DNA from 3 places in the Lysinibacillus sp. GW823-FHT02G10 genome. Region 1 is predicted to be linked to each of the others. Evidence: predicted binding sites of a transcription regulator. Region 1 holds the regulator's gene; each other region holds the start of a gene.
What was found. Region 1 encodes LexA, which represses DNA repair genes until DNA is damaged. Its sites were predicted from a motif close to CGAACATATGTTCG; they were not measured.
Positions count from the first base shown of each region.

Region 2: a site for LexA is predicted at 4,439-4,452, ahead of AC1RFD_RS10710 (carbohydrate kinase). Genes of this name have one in related genera too.
Region 3: a site for LexA is predicted at 2,590-2,603, ahead of ruvA (Holliday junction branch migration protein RuvA). Genes of this name have one in related genera too.

Region 1 is NZ_JBXAJI010000001.1:209,367-216,062, forward strand. It holds gene AC1RFD_RS01015 (hypothetical protein) at 1-448, shown strand, start outside; gene AC1RFD_RS01020 (prepilin peptidase) at 513-1,265, shown strand; gene AC1RFD_RS01025 (gamma-glutamyl-gamma-aminobutyrate hydrolase family protein) at 1,299-2,021, shown strand; gene lexA (transcriptional repressor LexA) at 2,129-2,746, opposite strand; gene yneA (cell division suppressor protein YneA) at 2,913-3,227, shown strand; gene AC1RFD_RS01040 (YneB family resolvase-like protein) at 3,224-3,889, shown strand; gene def (peptide deformylase) at 3,918-4,493, opposite strand; gene AC1RFD_RS01050 (helix-turn-helix transcriptional regulator) at 4,486-4,677, opposite strand; gene AC1RFD_RS01055 (DJ-1/PfpI family protein) at 4,988-5,521, opposite strand; gene AC1RFD_RS01060 (GNAT family N-acetyltransferase) at 5,523-6,056, opposite strand; gene AC1RFD_RS01065 (DUF896 domain-containing protein) at 6,244-6,477, shown strand; gene tkt (transketolase) at 6,605-6,696, shown strand, end outside.
Region 2 is NZ_JBXAJI010000002.1:156,650-163,345, reverse strand. It holds gene recJ (single-stranded-DNA-specific exonuclease RecJ) at 1-1,903, shown strand, start outside; gene AC1RFD_RS10725 (adenine phosphoribosyltransferase) at 1,927-2,439, shown strand; gene AC1RFD_RS10720 (MarR family winged helix-turn-helix transcriptional regulator) at 2,479-2,937, opposite strand; gene AC1RFD_RS10715 (MFS transporter) at 3,122-4,372, shown strand; gene AC1RFD_RS10710 (carbohydrate kinase) at 4,485-5,576, shown strand; gene AC1RFD_RS10705 (pseudouridine-5'-phosphate glycosidase) at 5,581-6,495, shown strand.
Region 3 is NZ_JBXAJI010000002.1:180,235-186,930, forward strand. It holds gene queA (tRNA preQ1(34) S-adenosylmethionine ribosyltransferase-isomerase QueA) at 1-886, opposite strand, end outside; gene ruvB (Holliday junction branch migration DNA helicase RuvB) at 904-1,908, opposite strand; gene ruvA (Holliday junction branch migration protein RuvA) at 1,927-2,547, opposite strand; gene AC1RFD_RS10820 (phosphotransferase) at 2,659-3,537, opposite strand; gene AC1RFD_RS10825 (LysM peptidoglycan-binding domain-containing protein) at 3,527-4,573, opposite strand; gene AC1RFD_RS10830 (transcription repressor NadR) at 4,715-5,248, shown strand; gene AC1RFD_RS10835 (thiol-disulfide oxidoreductase DCC family protein) at 5,381-5,773, opposite strand; gene pheA (prephenate dehydratase) at 5,798-6,676, opposite strand.

The DNA.
Region 1 (6,696 bases):
AACAAGAGCCGTTGAAAAGATTATTCTTGATTTAGCTGAGATTGAAGAGGTGACAGGAACTCGTGTACTGTCTTTAACTGTTCAAGGTGAGGACGGCACTGTGACACCTTCAGATGAATCGAATGATCTTAATATGTTGGAGCAGGCTGAAGCAGAGGTCAATGGTGATCAGGAGAACAAGGAGACTACTACACCGATTGCATCTCTTTCGAAGGACTCTTTACCAACTAATTTAAAGCTTGTTACTTTTATATTAGAGGTGGGTGCGCTTGATTTTAATTCTCTTGAAAGCTTTTTACAGGAGGTTGAACAATTAGAGCGTATCATGAAAACCGATAAGATTGAATTTAAATTGCCTGGAGAGCAGGCACAGCTTGAGAAAGATGCAGATCTTACGTTAAAGGCAACAGTGCAAGTGACGACGTTCTATTACGAAGAACAACAATAACTTTATTGATAGGCGCACCATACTTCATTTGTATGGGCGCCTATTGGTTTAGGAGGACATAAAATTGGAAATGGCTTATACGATCTTTATTTTTTTATTTGGACTTGTCTTTGGCTCTTTTTATAATGTAGTTGGCTTACGTGTACCACAGAAGGAGTCGATTGTACATCCTCCTTCACATTGTCCAAAATGTCAGAGACGACTGACGGCGCTTGATTTAGTACCAGTTTTGTCTTATGTATTGTTAGGAGGAAAATGTCGGGGTTGTGGCAATAAAATTTCTTGGGTTTACCCAGTCATAGAATTAATGACAGGTGTATTATTTGCCTTTGCTTATTGGCAGCTAGGCTGGGGCATAGAATTGATAGTAGCACTCTTTTTTATCTCTTTATTAATTATTATCGTTGTATCAGATTTAGCCTATATGCTAATTCCAGATAAGGTGTTAGTATTCTTTTTACCTTTGCTAGCTATTGGACGAGTGCTGTCACCATTAACACCGTGGTGGGACTCTCTTGTGGGTGCTGTGGTTGGTTTTGGCATATTATATATCATTGCTGTGCTATCAAACGGTGGCATGGGTGGAGGCGATATTAAATTATTCTTTTTAATTGGTCTCGTTCTGGGTACGATTGATACACTGTTAACGCTATTTTTAGCTGCAGTTATTGGTATGATTGTCGGGATTACCATGTTATCGAAAAACAAACAGGGGAGAAAAACACCCATTCCGTTTGGGCCATCTATTGCATTGGCCGCAGTTATTGTTTATTTCTATGGCGATGTATTAATTCATTGGTATCTAGGCTTTTGGTAATTGTGCAATTTTCAAGAATGTGGAGGGAAGCAAGTGAAACCGATTATTGGTATTACAGCCTTTGTAGAGGATGATTTATCCTCTCGATTAAATGTTGCTTACAGCAAAAGTATCATTGAAGCAGGTGGAATTCCACTGATTATTCCAATTGGAGTAGAAGAAGAGGCAGCCCAGATTTTAGCCCTTACAGACGGTTTATTATTATCTGGTGGTCATGATGTGCATCCATTTCTATTCGGGGCTGAGCCTTCATTAAAGCTTGGAAAAATTCATCCAGCGCGAGATACGATTGAGTTAGCATTGATTGAAGCCGCATTCCAACGTAAGATGCCTATTTTCGGGATCTGTCGAGGAATTCAAATACTAAATGTTGCATTAGGTGGTACCTTATATCAGGATATTGATAGTGATCACTTTAGTACCAAGTTACTCCAACATATGCAGCAATCAGGTCGAGCTGTAGCTACCCATTCTGTACAGGTTATTGCTGACAATCTATTAGCTACTATCGTTGAACAAGAGAAAATAGCAGTGAATTCATTTCATCATCAAGCGGTGAATGTTTTAGCAGAAAAATTAAAAGTAGCGGCAAAATCTAACGACGGTATTATCGAAGCGGTAGTTCATGAGGAGATGCCATTTTGCTTAGCTGTTCAGTGGCATCCTGAGGAACTAGCCATAGCAGGAGATGAGAGTGCTCAAAAGCTATTTTCAGCCTTTATTGAAGCGAGCATAAAATTTAAGAAGGAAGCTTAGAAGAGGCATTGTACAAAGAATCCAATCGTATGTGGATTCTTTTTTTGCGTAAAAAAGAGGATACATGCTCTTAGAAGGAACATAATCCTCAAAATCTGCTTTAATCGTTAATGTACACGTCTATAAAGACCTACAACTTGTCCTAAAATAGAAACTTGATCGACAATAATTGGTTCCATAGAAGAATTTTCAGGCTGTAAACGGAAATGGTTTTTCTCTTTAAAGAAACGTTTTACAGTTGCTTCATCCTCAGCTGTCATAGCTACAACAATATCCCCATTATTAGCTGTTGCCTTTTGTTTTACAATGACTAAATCTCCATCTAAAATCCCAGCTTCAATCATTGATTCCCCCATGATTTCTAGCATGAACAATTGATCTTCACTTGTGCCATACGTATCGGGTAATGGGAAGTATTCTTCAATATTTTCAATTGCTGTAATTGGAGAACCAGCTGTAACTTTCCCGACAAGTGGGACATGGATCACCTGTTGTTTTTGAATGGATTCTTCAGGCTCTAAAATTTCAATTGCGCGTGGCTTTGTTGGATCTCGACGAATAAAGCCTTTTTGTTCTAATCGAGCTAAATGTCCATGAACAGTTGAACTGGAAGCAAGTCCAACTGCTTCACCAATTTCACGTACTGATGGCGGATATCCTTTAGCTCGTACCTCTTCCTTAATGAAAGCTAAAATGTCCTCTTGTCTTTTCGAAACTTTTTTCATGAGTGCTCACCTCTTTTTTCTAAAATCATTCTTCTTATTTGATAGTATAACAGAATGCGAACATGTATGCAAACATAGGTTCGAAAAGTGTTTGACAAAAACGTTTGTTCGCTTTATTATGGGAACATACATTCCGAACAAACATTCTTAAAAAGGGGTAATGATTATGACATGGTTTAAGAAAAACACACATATCTCAATTTTAATAGGAGCTTGTTTATTATTTGCAGCATACCTTTACATTACTGATCCAGGAAAAGTTAGTTACGCAGAAATTCAAATCGAACATGGGGATAGCTTGTGGTCGTTAGCCGAGCAATATCGTGGTAAAATGAGTACTGATGATTGGATAAAGCTTGTAAAAACTGAAAATGAACTAGCAGATATTAAAATTGTAGCGGGAAAATCTCTAGTTATTCCTGTAGTGAGTGATCAAGCCAGTCCCATCAATACTATCGAAATTGCGAGAAATGAACAATGATAAATAATCAACTATCGGCTGTTGTCTATTGTCGCGTAAGTACTGAAAAAGAAACACAAAGCTCCTCATTAGAGCGCCAGCAGGAAGAGTTGCTGCGCTATGCTAAAGAGCAAGGCTATGCGGTGAAGGGCGTGTTTAAAGATCAACATAGTGGTTATGATGTAGAACGTGAAGGCTTGCTAGAAATGCTTGATTTTATAAAAGATAAGAACATTAATGCTCTTTTTGTCCAAGATGAAACTCGTTTAGGACGAGGCAATGCAAGGATGGCTGTATTACATTTATTACAAAAGTCAGCAACTGATGTTTTTTCTATGCGTGATGCAGGCCCAGTCCAATTAAATGAAATGGATACGATGCTGCTTGAGATTTTAGCGATTGTAGAGGAATATCAACGTAGAATCCATAATGCTAAAATTCGACGAGGTATGCGACGTGCTGTAGAAAACGGTTATCGTCCAGAAAATAATTTATCGAATCGAGGTAATCCGCAGGGGCAGGAGCGAAAAGATCTACCTGTAGACGAAATTGTGAAGCTACGCAAACGTGGATTTACCTTTGAAGAAATTTCTATAACGCTTAGAGGGTTAGGCTTTGAGGTAAGTAAGGCGACAGTACATCGTCGTTTCCAAGAGCACCAAGAAAGATTAGCAGGAAAATAATATTCCTGCTAATTTTTTTTGTAAAAAACTACTGAAGGGAAGAAAAGCTTTCGATGATAACATGATTTGGCAGTTGGAAAGGGTGCTCTTTATTTATTCGGTCATAAAACATGATGCCATTCAAATGATCGATTTCATGCTGTACAACGATGGCCCCGTAGCCCTGTAACTGTACAATGATTTCAAGTCCATCGATGTCGTAAGCTTTGACTTTAATTCTCTCATATCTCGGTACAAAACCAGGGACAGGTCGATTTACAGATAGACAGCCTTCTCCTTCCGGTAGATAAATCATATTAAGGGAATGACTTATTATTTTAGGGTTAATCAGCATCATTTCTTGGTCATCAAAGAGTACAGCAAACATTCGTTTATCTACGCCAATTTGATTAGCAGAAAGTCCACTTCCAGGCCGAAGCTTATATTTTTTTGCTAGCGTTTGATTTTGGCTATTTTTCAGATATTGCAGCATGGCTAGGAGGGTATTTCGGTCTTCATTGGTCACTGGTATCGACACTTCTTGAGTTTGTTTTCTTAAAATCGCCGAGTGTTCTTTCACAAAATCCTTCATTGTAATCATATAATCTGGGTGAAATTTAGTCATAGATAAACACCTCATCAATACGGCTATTAAGAACCTTAGCAATCTTAAAAGCTAATTCAAGGGTCGGATCATATTTATCATTTTCAATATTATTAATCGTCTGTCTCACAACTCCACATTCTTTTGCAAGTGCCGCTTGTGTTATGCCTAATTTTCTTCTTAAAATTTTGATGATGTTCTTCAGAATTATCCCTCCATTTTGTCCAAAGTATTAGACATTTATATCCATTTCCCTAAGAAAACAGATATTAGACTATTTGATTCCTATGCTAGTATGAAAAAAGTAAAGACACTTTTGCAGAAGGGTTGATTGGAGTGGAGCCAGCGTCACTCCTAGGGGATTTAGCGTCACAGATGAGACCCTAGAAAGGACGCTGACGGAACGGAAATCACCCCACAGCCTTGTTAAAAGTTCTCATTCTACTAATGACATCATCTTTTTTCAACAACATGAAATGCCCGATTAATTGGACATTTGGGTTTTAAATCATCACTTAATACCAATTTTCATCAAAATTTAGCTTTAACGCATGCCCGAAACAAATACCGAAAGGAATAAAACCTCTTCCTCTTGCTGTAATGATATTTCCATCTTGTACCACTAGTTCATCTGAATAGTTATGAAGTTCAAAGCATCCTAACTGCTCCATGCCATCTAAAGGTAGTCCTACTGTATATTTTTTGTTCTTTAAGACCCCTGCTTTTGCTAATAGGTAAGGGGAGCTAGAAATACTTGCAATCATTCCTCCTTTTGCAGATAGAAGACGAATGAAGTCTAGTAAGCTCTCTTCAAGTTGTAATGTAGAAATATCCATACAGCCTGGTAATAGTAGACTATCAATATCGTCAAGCTCTACCTCATTCACGGATAAATCGGCTATACAATTTAAACCAGATTCTCCTCTGATAGGTTTGGTATTCGATCCAAGTGTGATGATGGGTTTACCGCCTTGCATTAATATGGACAAAGCAACACTCAATTCATATTCACTAAATTGTGGGTATAATAACACCGCAGTTTTCTTCATTTCATACACCTCTTACCTTTAGATTGTTCCATTCTTCCTCTAAAATAGCGTAATAGTATTCATCCCACCAAGTCTCTCCATGAGGAATGCATTTTTTGAAAAATCCTTCTTGGCGCATTCCTATTTTTTCCATTACTCGGTAAGAAGCGATATTTTCTGGCTGGCATGTGGCAATAATTCGATGAAGTTTCATTTTATTAAAGCCGTGATCTAATAGGGCCTGAGCAGCTTCAGAAGCATAGCCATGATTATGATAGGCAGGATTCATAACCCATCCAATTTCATACGTATGGTCGCCAAAGTATTTGTGGAAAACAAGATGACCAATGACTCGCTGTTGTTCACGTAAAACAATGGCGAAATGTTTTGCTTGCTCGTTGCTATTCTCTGTTACGAAATTTTGAACCTGATCTTCATTCAACACACCCTCTGGCATATAGTGCATGACCGTTTTGTCGGACATATAGCTATAAACAGCCTGCCAATCTTGGGCTTCAAATGTTCGAATAAGTAGTCTAGGTGTTGTGATGTTCATGATAGCTCCTCCTATTATCTATCAAATTTTTCCTTTTATTATTAGTTATACACCTCTAACTTCTGGAAGTCATGTAAATAATGGCTAAGAAGTGTTTTTAAGGGTTGGTATAACTGCATTTTAAGGGAAACCATGCTATACTTTGCATACTGAGGTCATTAAGCTAGGTACTGAAAGGTGTGTAACCATGTTATCAAAGGAAAAAATTAACCGAATTAATGAATTATCTGCTAAAGCGAAAAGCGGACAATTAACAGAGGAAGAAGCAAAGGAGCGCACAGCGCTTCGCAAGGAGTATTTAGATACGTTTAGAGCAACGATGCGAGATACGATTGAAAACGTTAAAGTGGTCGATGCAGAAGGAAATGATGTAACTCCTGAGAAGGTAAAACAAGCACAAAAAAATAAATTTCTAAATTAATGTGACACAATTCAATAAAGTATGTATGAAAACGCAAATAGTATAACAAAAAGCATTGTTTTCTAAAGCAATGTTGACTAAACTGTAAAAGAACAATATATAGGACGAGAAAGGATGTCACAATATAATGACTCAACACGCGGATCTTTTAGCAATTAATGCTATCCGAACTTTGTCAATCGATGCTATTGAAAAAGCAAATTCTGGTCACCCAGGTTT
Region 2 (6,696 bases), on a different contig from region 1:
AGTGGATAATGGTATATCTGGTATTGAGCCTATTCGAGTAGCAAAGGAGCTTGGTATGGATGTCATTGTGACAGATCACCATGAGCCAGGTGAGGAGCTACCACCAGCAGATATTATTCTTCATCCCCGAATACCAGAAGGGCAATATCCATTTGGCGAGCTAGCAGGAGTAGGGGTAGCCTTTAAGCTGGCACATGCTCTTTATGGTGAACTACCAAGCCATCTAATAGAATTTGTGGCGATTGGCACTGTAGCAGATTTGGTTCCGTTGGTGGATGAAAATCGCTATCTCGTGAAGAGGGGCATACAAGAAATGCGTCGTTCCCTTAGTCCATGGGTACAAGCGATGTGTGACATAGCCAGTACAGAGCAGACGAAAATTACAGAAGAAACGATTGGCTTTTATTTTGGTCCACGATTGAATGCTGTTGGTCGTCTAGGTGAAGCAGCTCCTGGTGTTGAATTATTAATGGCGGAGGATAATGCTAAAGCAACCGCATTGGCAAAAAAGCTAAATGCCTGCAATACCGAGCGCAAAGATATTGTGAAAAGTATTACAGATGAAGCCATCGCACTGATTGAAGCAGATGAAAAAATCGGCAATTCCTTAGTTCTTGTTGTTGCTGGCGAGGGCTGGAACGCAGGTGTTGTAGGAATTGTAGCCTCACGTCTCGTTGAACTGTATTACCGTCCAACGATTGTGCTGTCACTCGATCCCGAAAAGGGCATAGCAAAAGGTTCTGCTCGAAGTATTGAAGGTTTTCATCTATATAATGAACTAGCTAAAAATCGAGATATTTTACCGCATTTTGGTGGACATCCTATGGCTGCAGGTATGACCTTATCATTAGAGCATGTAGATGAACTGCGTACTCGCTTAGATGCTCAGGCAAGAGCTTGTTTGACAGAGGAGCAATTAACACCTGTAGTGCATATTGATATACCGCTCAGCATAGACGAAATTTCAGCGGATGCTATTGAGGAAATTTCAACACTAGGACCATTTGGCACAGATTTCCCTAAGCCTGTGTATGTGCTGGAGGATGTAGAAATCACCTCCATGCGTAAAATTGGAGCGGGCGAGAATCATATTAAAATGGAAATAACAAACGGCTATGATAAATTGGATAGTGTTGGTTTTAACAAAGGGCATTTACATGATGAATTAACGTATGGCATCAAAGTTTCCTTTATAGGCGATTTGCAAATTAACGAATGGCAGGGACGTAAAAAAGCCCAATTTATGATCGAGGATGTCCAAACTACAGAATGGCAGTTATTTGATATTCGTGGTATCCGTCAAACAGCTCGATGGCTGAATACGGTACCGAAGGACGTGGCCCGGTTTATCGCCTTTCGTCCAGAAACGATGACCTATTATCAATCATTAATCGGTGCACCTATTACACTGGTTGACCCAGCCCTTTCAAATATTGAACAAAGTGATTACATCGTGCTCTTAGACTTGCCACACAATGTTCAAAAGCTAGAGGACGTTTTACAGAAGACAGCCCCTTCACGTATTTATGCTCATTTTTATATGCCTGACTCGCAATACTTCAGTGGTCTACCTACTCGTGAGCAATTTGCTTGGTATTATAAGTTCTTGAAAAATCGACCAGCCTTTCCGCTTGATATGCATATCGCAGATTTAGCGAAGCATACGGGGTGGCCATTAGATACACTAAAATTTATGACACAGGTGTTTTTTGAGCTTGATTTTGTTAAAATGGAGAGTGGACTGACGACTGTCAACGTGAATGCTCCAAAACAAGCACTAACAGAGGCACCGTCTTACAAACAACGTTCAGAACAGATTGAAATGGAGCAAAAGCTTGTCTATGCTCCTTATATAGAATTAAAACAATGGTTTGATGAACGTTTAACATCAGCGGACGAATAACGTTTCGTAGGAGGAGCAATAACATGGATTTAAAGCAATACGTTACAACGGTTGAAAATTGGCCGAAAGAGGGCATTACCTTCAGAGATATTACAACAATTATGGATAATGGTCCTGCATACAAATATGCAACAGACCAAATCGTAGAATATGCAAAAGAAGTGGGCGCTGAAATTATTGTTGGCCCTGAGGCACGTGGTTTTATTATCGGTTGTCCAGTTGCCTATGCACTTGAAATCGGCTTTGCCCCTGTTCGTAAACCTGGTAAATTACCACGTGAGGTAATTAGTGCAGACTACGGTCTTGAATATGGTAAAGATACGTTAACAATGCATCATGATGCAATTAAGCCTGGTCAAAAAGTTTTAATCTGTGATGATTTACTAGCGACTGGTGGTACAGTTGAAGCAACGGTTCGTTTAGTAGAACAATTAGGTGGTCAGGTAGTAGGCTGTGCATTCCTGATTGAACTTCTAGAATTAAATGGTCGCGAAAAGCTTGGCGATTTAAATATTAAAACACTTATTCAATATTAAGAGCATGGCAAAAAGCGCCCTATACTGTGGGCGCTTTTTTTATACTTCGTCATAGGCTTGAATAATTTTTTGCATTGTTCGCAAGGTATCGTAGAAATCTGCGTATTTTTCGGTTCCAATATCCTCGATAATTCTATCTTGAATGCCTTGCCAAATAGGTGCTGCTTCATGCAGCTTTTCTAAACCTTTTTCAGTGAGCTTTATTTTTTTGGTACGAGCATCATTGATATCTCGCTTTAACTCAACATAGCCATGTTGCTTTAATAGATTAATATTACGTGTTATAGTGGTTTGATCCAGTTGTAAAATTTCACCTAAACGGCTGATTGAGACAGCTTGTTGAAGGTCGATATGTGCAAGCATTGAATATTGTGTAACTTTTAAACCTGTAGGCTGTAGCAGCTTATCATATAATTGTGTGACAACCCTTGTTTTTTTTCTAAGGTTTGCACAAACACAAATTTGTGTATAATCAATATTTTTAAGTTGATTCTTCATCGACAGTACTCCTTTAAGGGGATTCTACTAATTATAAGTATACACCCAATAACTAGAAATTACTTCTTGACAGCTTTATGAACGATTACTATGATTATACATGTATATACATATAAATGAAATAAGCAGACTTAAACATGTATATACATGTTTTGTAGTCTATCAAAGAAAAGAAGGTGTTGAGGTGAAGCGTGTTCATTATAGTTGGTTTATTTTAATCGTCACATTTTTCTCGATAATTGTCGCAGGAATTACAATGTCATCATCTGGCGTGTTTATCGACCCTCTTGAAAAAGAATTTCACTGGGATCGTTCAACCATTGCTTTAGCCTTTGCTGTAAGTTTGTTTTTATATGGCATATCTGGACCATTTATGGCTGCATTACTTGAAGTCATTGGCTTAAAGAAAATGATGCTAGGTGCTATGGCAACTTTAGTATTAGGAATGACTTTAACATTTTTGATGAGTGAATCCTGGCAGCTAATCGTTATTTGGGGGGGCATTATTGGTCTTGGAGCAAGTCTTTTTTTAACTGTCCTTAGCCCATATGTTGCGAATCATTGGTTTGTAAAACGCAGAGGATTAGCGGTTGGTATTTTAACGGCAAGTACAGCCACGGGCCAGTTAATTTTATTACCAGTTCTAGCTATCATTATTGAACACTATTCTTGGCGATGGGCTATCACATTAATGCTACTCCTTAGTATCATAATGTTTTTCATGATTGCGCTTTTTATAAAAAATAGACCTCAGGATATGGGGTTAACTCCTTATGGACAAGAGGAGGCTATAGAGGAACAACAAATACAGCAAAAGAAGAATCCAATAGCTATGGCTTTTAAAGGTTTATTTGAGGCAATTAAGATTAAAGCATTTTGGCTCTTAGCAGGTAGCTTTTTTATTTGTGGGCTATCGACAAGCGGATTAATTGGTACTCATTTTGTTTCTTATTGTATTAGCTTTGGCGTTCCTTTAGTCACTGCCGCATCATTCCTTTCTTTTATGGGCATTTTTAATTTATTAGGCACAACTGCGTCAGGCTGGTTGTCTGATCGCTTCGATAATCGGTGGTTATTGTTTTGGTATTACCTGTTAAGAGGCGCATCTCTATTATTGCTCCCTTATGCACTTGCACAAGGATCATTTGTTTTATTAACGATTTTCACGATCTTTTACGGACTAGATTGGATTGCTACAGTGCCACCAACCATCAGTATTACACGACAAATTTTTGGTATGCAAAAAAGCAGTATTATCTATGGGTGGATATTTGCTTCCCATCAAGCAGGAGCGGCGGTTGCAGCGTATGGTGGAGGGTTAATTTATAAATTTTTTAACTCTTATACATGGGCTTTTTTTCTTGCAGGAATGTTTTGTGCAATGGCCAGTTTATTCGTCATCATTGTTAAAAAACAAACACCTCAGCAAGCATAAACAAAAAAGTTGAACCTCAGTAAGATGAGGTTCAACTTTTTTAATAAAGAATCTTTTGACATAACGCAAACAAAAGTTTATAATATAAACAAATATAATAAAAGGTGATGCTATGAATGAAAGAGAACAGGCGGTGCTTGCTTTAATTCGCCAGAATCCGTTTATGTCTCAGCAAGAAATGGCAGATGCAATGAATCTGTCGCGTCCTGTGCTTGCTAATTTAGTGTCTAGTTTAACGAAGCAAGGAAAAATTGTAGGTCGTGCTTATATATTACCCGAAGAAAATGAAATTATTTGCATCGGTGGCGCTAATTTAGACCGCAAATTCCATGTCAAGGGCAATGTTCAATTTGGAACATCTAACCCTGCCAGTTCTTCCTTTAGTGTAGGTGGCGTTGGTCGAAATATTGCTGAAAACTTAGGCAGATTAAACCACCAAGTGACGTTACTGACAACGGCAGGTAAGGATGCTGATTGGCAAGTGATCCAAGAGGCTTCGGAATCCTTTATGAATCTACGTTATGTAGAGCAGCTTGCAGAGGCTTCCACAGGTTCTTATACTGCCATCATGGATGAACAGGGTGAGCTAGCACTAGCTGTAGCAAATATGGAAGTTTACGACCTTCTGTTACCGAGCTTGTTGAAAAAACATGAAACAATGCTTGTAAACGCAGGCTGTTTTATTTTGGATTTAAACTGTCCAAAAGAAACAGTGGCGTATATCCAGCAAGTAGCCCTTGCTCGTGATATTCCACTTGTCATTGTGCCAGTATCTTCGCCAAAAATGAATCGACTACCTGAAACATTACAAGGCGTAACTTGGTTTATTTGTAACACAGATGAAGCGGAAACGATTGTTGGACATAAAATTGAAAACGCTACCCATTATGAAAAAGCTTTACAACAGCTCCTACAATTAGGTGCGGAGCATGTCATTATCACGGCTGGTAGCAAGGGCGTTTATGCAGCATCTACAACGATTGCCCCTTGTCATGTTGCCGCTAAAGTGATTGACAAAATTGAAGATGTGACAGGAGCAGGAGATGCCTTTGTCAGCGCTGTTATTCACAGTTGGCTGACTGGACAATCTTTTGAGACATGTATTGATGCTGGATTAACCAATGCAAAAAATACATTGGCATCTCCTTATACAGTAAGACCTGAATTATCAGTAGATTTGTTGAAAAATGAAATGGAGGAATAACAACATGAAAGAATTCATCGTATTATCAGAAGAAGTAAAAGCAGGACAAGCAAAAGGTCTACCAATCGTTGCGTTAGAATCAACAATTATTTCACACGGTATGCCATACCCACAAAACGTGCAAACTGCGCGTGAAGTTGAGCAAATTATTCGCGATAATGGTGCAGTCCCAGCAACAATTGCATTAATTGATGGAAAAATTAAAATTGGTCTATCAGATGAAGAACTAGAAATGTTCGGTAATGCTCAAGGTGTTGCAAAAGCTTCACGTCGTGACTTAGGCTACTTACTAGCAACGAAAAAATTAGGTGCTACAACAGTTGCAGCGACAATGATCTGTGCAGAGCTTGCAGGTATTGAAATCTTTGTTACAGGTGGTATTGGTGGTGTACACCGTGGTGCGGAAACAACAATGGATGTCTCTGCTGATTTAGAAGAATTAGCACAAACAAATGTTGCCGTTATCTGTGCGGGTGCAAAATCTATTTTAGACATCGGTCTTACATTAGAATATCTTGAAACAAAAGGTGTGCCAGTGGTTGGTTATGGTACGAATGAATTACCAGCATTCTACACACGTCAAAGTGGATTCGATGTAAACTTCCAATTAGATACGCCAGAAGAAATTGCAGCAATGCTATCTGCGAAATGGCAATTAGGCTTAAAAGGTGGCGCTGTCATCGCAAATCCAATTCCTGAGTCTGAAGCATTAGAGCATGCATTTATTACAAACATTATTGAAAAAGCTTTAGTTGAAGCTGAAGAGAATGGCATTCAAGGTAAAAATGTTACACCATTCTTACTTGGCAAAGTTAAAGAATTAACAGAAGGTAAAAGTCTTGATGCCAACATTGCATTAGTGAAAAACAATGCAGTAGTCGGCGCGAAAATTGCTGTAGCTTACAATCAATTACATTAATCAATTTGTCGAAACAAGGACTCTTTGTGACGTGAAGTCGCAGAGGGTCTTTTTTATTAAAAAGAAGAATATTTTTTCCATTTTTCGAACTGTTCACGAGATTAACTAAACTAAATGATACAGTCTCTTTACAATAGACCACAATATTTTATACAATTAAGTTTATATCTAATCTGAAAAATTTGACGAGCAAGGTGGACA
Region 3 (6,696 bases), on a different contig from region 1:
TTAACCCATCCACCACCGTAAAATTGTAGCCTGGATAGATGAAAATAGACGTCCAACCTTGTTCTGCTCGCACTTCTCCCTCATATTTAGAACCAATTGTCTCTAATGTACGAGTAGAGGTTGTCCCAACAGCTATTACCTTGCCACCGTTACGCTTTACGCGATTAATTGTATCTGCTGCTTGTTCTGTAACACTATAGAATTCCGCATGCATTTCATGGTTCTCAATCGAGTCTACACTAACGGGACGGAAAGTGCCAAGACCGACATGTAGCGTAATAAAGACAACCTCTACTCCTTTAGCCTTCACTTGAGCTAATAGCTCCTCTGTAAAATGCAGCCCAGCTGTAGGCGCTGCAGCAGAACCACGCTCTTTGGCATAAACGGTTTGATAACGATCTTTATCCTCTAGTTTTTCACGAATATAGGGAGGTAATGGCATTTCACCAAGTTGCTCTAATATTTCATAAAAAATACCATCATACTGAAATTCAAATGTACGTCCGCCATGTTCAAGCTCACCTGTACATGTAGCTGTTAATAAACCGTCACCAAATGTGATGACTGTTCCTACTTTTACACGCTTTGCTGGTTTTACAAGTGTTTCCCACTCATCTGTACCAGCCATTTGCTTCAGTAGCAATACTTCTATATGTGCACCTGTTTCTTCTTTTACACCCATTAAACGAGCAGGTAAAACTCTTGTATCATTTAGTACAAGACAGTCTCCAGCATGTAGCTCGTCTAATACATGGGCAAAATGGTGGTGCTCCACTTTATTTGAGCCCGGTGTCACGACCATTAATCTACTTGCTGTACGATCAACTAATGGTGTTTGGGCAATAAGCTCCTCTGGTAATTCAAAATCAAAATCTTCTACACGCATGAAAATAACTTCCTTCTTTATGTTTGTTGGGGATACTCATATCCAAAATGTTCGTAGGCTAAATGTGTGGCTACTCTTCCTCTCGGGGTACGTTGAATAAGGCCAATTTGCATCAAATAAGGCTCGTATACATCTTCTATCGTAACCCGTTCCTCACCAATTGATGCAGCAAGAGTATCTAAGCCTACTGGGCCTCCTCGGAATCGCTCAATCATATTGGTTACAAGTTTATGGTCAATATGATCAAGCCCTCTAGGATCTACTTGTAACAGCTCTAATGCTTGCTGTGCAAGACCCTCCGTTATCATACCATCTCCAAGCACTTGTGCATAATCTCGCACTCGTTTCAATAAACGATTGGCAATTCGAGGTGTTCCACGTGAGCGTCTCGCCATTTCCATTGCTGCTACTTGCTCTATTTCTACCTCAAATAAATGTGCACTTCTCACAACAATTTCAGCAAGCGATCGGTCATCATAATATTCTAGGCGCAGCAACACACCAAAGCGATCTCTTAGAGGAGCTGATAAAGCACCCGCTCTTGTTGTTGCACCTACAAGGGTAAAGGGAGGTAAATCAAGTCGTACAGAACGTGCTTCAGGACCTTTTCCTACCACAATATCTAAGCAGAAGTCTTCCATTGCTGGATATAATACTTCTTCAATAGCACGGGGCAGTCGATGAATTTCATCAATAAATAAAACGTCCCCAGGCTCTAGTGAACTTAAAATAGCTGCCAAATCTCCTGGACGCTCAATCGCAGGGCCACTTGTCATGCGTACGTTAACATTCATCTCATTTGCGATAACAGCCGCTAAGGTCGTTTTACCAAGTCCTGGAGGTCCATATAACAACACATGATCTAAACTTTCTTGGCGAAGCTTTGCCGCTTCAATGAATATTTGTAAGTTTTCCTTTACTTTATGTTGCCCAATATACTGTGCTAATTTTTGAGGACGTAAAGATAACTCAAACTGCTCATCATAGCTCCCTGCTTCACTTGCCATCATACGTTCAGACATGCACCTTTCCTCCTTTCCTTATTTTAATTTTAGCAGTAGTTGCAATGCTTGTTTCATAAAGGCATCTGTCGTTTCAAGTTTATCGTTATCCTCTAGCTGTGGTTTAATTTTTTCTAGCTCTTTTTCAGAATAGCCAAGAGCCATTAAGGCAAGTAGGGCTTCTTCTAATTCATGTTTATAGGCATGCACACCAAACAAAGGTAATTCATCTTCTGCACTAGGTAATTCAAGTGTATCTAATAATGAACCAAGTTTGCCCTTCAAGTCGAGGATCATTTGACGTGCTGTTTTTTTACCAACTCCAGGGAACTTCACTAAAAACGCTTCGTCCTCCCGCTCAATTGCGCTAATAACCTGTTGTGGATTACCTGTAGCTAAAATCGCTAAAGCGCCCTTTGGTCCTATTCCTGACACTAAAATAAGCTTACGGAATAACTCACGCTGATCTAGGTTAGGGAAGCCATATAAAACTTGCGCATCCTCTCGCACATGCAAATGAACATATATCTGTTGCTCAAGGGCAGATGTTCGAAAAGCAAATGGATTGGGCGTATTAAGTTGCCACCCAATCCCCTGTTGTTCCAGCACAATAAATTCAGGTGTAATACGAGTAATTTGTCCTTTTAAATAATCATACATCTATAATCCCTCACAATCATCGTCTTCGATTATAGCATATAGCGAACGAATGCTCGACAAAAAGTAGCGTCTAAACTCCGTTCGCAGACAAAAATGACCGCCAATTGACGGTCATTTCTTGACAAATCTATCAATATCGTACCACAGTTTTGGCCAATAGGTGAGGGCTCGTTTTGTAAATGGTACTAAATAATCTAAAAATACTAGCTGTTGCTCTAGTGGTAAATCTATAGCAAACAGCCATTCTCGTAATAACTCATTTGGGTATTTCAAGCGATGAAGCTTTCTTTTATCCAGTCGTTTCAGCTCAGGTAACTCTGCAAAAATCTTTCCAAGATCATAATCTACAGCAGGTAACACACGATGTAACCATAAAATATACTCGTCATCCGCTTCACCAAGGTGCGCTAAATCAAAATCAATTAAACGTAATTGTCCATCGGAGCACCATAAAAAATTATGATGAACTACATCCCCATGCAATAGCGTAATCTCTTTTTCAGGTGCATCTTCCAATGCAATCAATTGTAATGACTTATCACTATAATGCAATATTTGATCAATTTCTTCTTTCGTTAAAAATGTTCGAAACTCATTTCTTCTACTTTTAAAACGCATATGACGCATTTGCCATTTTAAAAGCTGTGAGTAGGTATGCAAGCCTGGCACGCGCTGCCACGCAATCTTTTTATGTGTGTCATGTAAAGCGATTAATAGTCTAAGAGATTCATTACGATCTTTTTTATGCGCAAAGTTAGCCCCGTGGCTTCCTTCTTGCCACATTTGCACAATTAACTGCTCATCATCGCTCTGAACTAATGGTAGGATCAAAGAAGGTTCCATACGTCCTAATTGGCGATGAATGGTTCTTACCTTCTCCGCAATTTCCACTTGCTTTGCACGTTTGACAAAATAATTTTTCGATCGATATTTATATTTCCAAATATTTGGCTTTACTTCTTCTACAATATACGCTTTTTCACCATCGATAAGGCGTCATCCCGCCTGGGAAATAATGCGGAGACATCCAAGGACCTGCTGCTGATGGGCATGGTGGTGGACAATGTGTCGGACATGGTGGTGGCGGGCAATGACAAGGGTCCATTTGCCAATTTGGCATCATCATTGGTTGTGTGCCACAGCCACAAGATTGACCCATGTTCATATCAGGCATCATCATTGGTTGTGTGCCACAACCACAGGATTGCCCCATATTCATATCGGGCATCATATCCATTTGTGGCTTTTGGTGATCTTGCGTATGGAAGAATGGTGATGTGGACTCTAAAAAGTCTTCCATTCCACCTACTTTATGATCTGGCATGTCATAGGACATTGGCTGCTGTGGCATCGTATAATGCTCGACCTGCGGCTGCATTGGCATCGGCCACCACATCTGATGATAGATTGGCTGATGGCAACTTGAACAATGTGGTACGGCAGGCATTTGTGGCATGATATGCATTGGTGGATGTGGTGCTGGTTGTGGCATTGGCATTGGCTTTGGTTTAGCTACAGGCGGTGGTGGCGGTGTAGGTGCTGGCGGTGGTGGTGGCTGTATTTGTACAGGTGGTGTTGTAACATTTTGCTCCATTTGTGGCATCACCAATTGCTGGTGCCAATTCATTTCCACAGGCTGCGGTACCCACATCGGCTGTTGTGGCATCTGCATTGGCATTGGCATCGGTATTGGTATCGGTATCATTTGTGGTTCTGGCATTGGCATAGGAGCTGGTGGTGGCGGTACAATTGGCGGTGGTGGTGGCATTGGTCGCTGTACCTCTTTTTTAGGACTTTCCTTTGGTGTCTCCTTATGCACTTGTGTTTCCTTTTTCGGCATTTCTTTATGTGAATCTCTATGCGGCTCTTTGTTTATTTTTTCAGGCAATATAATTTCCATGCCTGGAACAATATAATCTGGGTTGGCAAGATGGACATTGAGCCGCTTCAAATCTTCAAACGAAATGCCGTACTCTTTCGCAATCTTCCACAATGTATCTCCCTTTTGAACAATATGAATACGCAATTTTTTCCTCCCTTCCTCTCTACGTATCATATGTTCAATGTTTCATTTGGATACAAAAATTTCAGCAAGTTAGAAAAGCTTCATGGTACACTAATTCATAAGGAACGCTGATTCCTTTATTACGAGCAGGGGTGATCTCTTATGAAAAAAATGTTAGGCGAAGAACGCCGACTGCAACTATTAGCGCAATTAAAAAAAAATAAAGCACCTATAACTGGGACAGACTTAGCAAAGTTCGCCAATGTTTCTAGACAAGTAATCGTCAATGATATGACTTTATTAAAGGCAAGAAATGAGCCCATTATTGCCACAAGCCAAGGTTATCTTTATATGCATCAAGAACAAATACAGCAAACCGTTGAACGAACATTCCCTTGCTTGCATACATCAGAGCAGACGGAAGATGAATTAATGACGATTGTAGACTGTGGCGGAACCGTCAAAAATGTCATTGTCGAACATCCAATATATGGTGAACTGACAGCCTCTATCATGGTATCCAACCGCCATGAGGTGAAACAATTTATCGAACGTGTGAATGCAACACAGGCCAACTATTTATCTGCTCTCACTGGTGGCATCCATCTACATGTCATCACAGCACCCTCTGTTGAAGTTTTAACATTAATTGAGCGAGCTTTACAAAAAAAGGGCTACTTAGTGTCAGATCAATGAATAGTAAAAGCACCGTCTGAAAAATTGATTTCAAACGGTGCTTTCTGTTTTTTAATGCTGGTATTGTCTCGTTAAGCGCGGGCTTCCGTCCGCAGCTATTGTATTGTTCCCTTAAAGGCGAGTATTTCCCTATCAGGAAAGAAATCTTTGACGTTGAGCAGGCGTAGGCAATAAGCATTCACTTTTTTTTCCAAACAAACGATAGCGTTGCTTTGCAAATAATCGATATAATGCATTGCGAATAAATGGTGGTACAAGAATGAAGGCGTAGAAACAAGGCCACAATCCATCAAATTTACGGCAAATGTTTAACGCAGCGGTAGATTCAACAGACACTTTCCCTTGTTCAATAAGAATTACACTATCTATATTCTTTGGTATATGATATTGAGTGAGAAGCGATTGACCAGCCTCGCTTTGCAGCGATGCAAATTGAAAATAGCCAGCTTGATCATGTTTGATGATAAATTGAACAGTGCTATCACAAAAATTACAGACACCATCGAATAAAATAATCCCACCCATCTTCTTTCCTCCTCCTTCACATTACTATGCTTCGTCTGATGTTACATAAGTAAAATAGGTACCCAGTGACTTTACTTTGCAGCCTAGCGCAGCTAATTCTTCCATTGCCCCACGCATCATCGGTTCCTTTTCATCTGCTAATACATCAATCATAAAGAAATAATCACCTAATCCAGTTTTTAATGGACGTGATTCGATTTTACTTAAATTTAGCTGACGCCATGCAAAAACAGAAAGCACCTGATGTAATGCACCTGAACGATCTGTTGGTAAGGTAATCATAAATGTTGTTTTCGCTTGCCCATCTGATAGCTCTTGTGGCAATCGTTTATTTTGCTTAGACAGTACAAAGAATCGTGTATGATTAAAATGAAAATCATGGATATTCTGCTCCACTATTTCAAGACCATATTTTTCAGCTGCGGCTGCATTGCCGACTGCCGCTATACACTCTTGTGGATTCTCTGATACATATTTTGCTGCTGCTGCAGTTGAAGTTGTTTGATGTAATGGTACATGACTAAAACGATAAAATAAATATTTATGACATTGAGCTAGTGCATGCGGATGAGAATAAACACCTTCGATTGACTGCCAATCATCCTTCTGCGCTTTATTGACCATTAAATGCTGCTGAATTTTCAGCAATAACTCACCAGTTACATAAAGTGTTGCCTCATGGAATAAGTAATCTAATGTTAATGATACAGAGCCCTCTAGAGCATTTTCTAGCGGCACGACAGCTAAATCTACCTTTCCCTCTGCAACAGCCTCTATACATTCTGGAATCGTGGCACACGGTACGAGCCACTCATTTGGAAAAGTAGCCTTTGTTGCTAAGTATGTAAATGATGCTTCTGGTCCTAGATAGGCGATTCGATTTTCCCATTGTTGCTTTGTCATTGCAAATACCTCCTTTATGG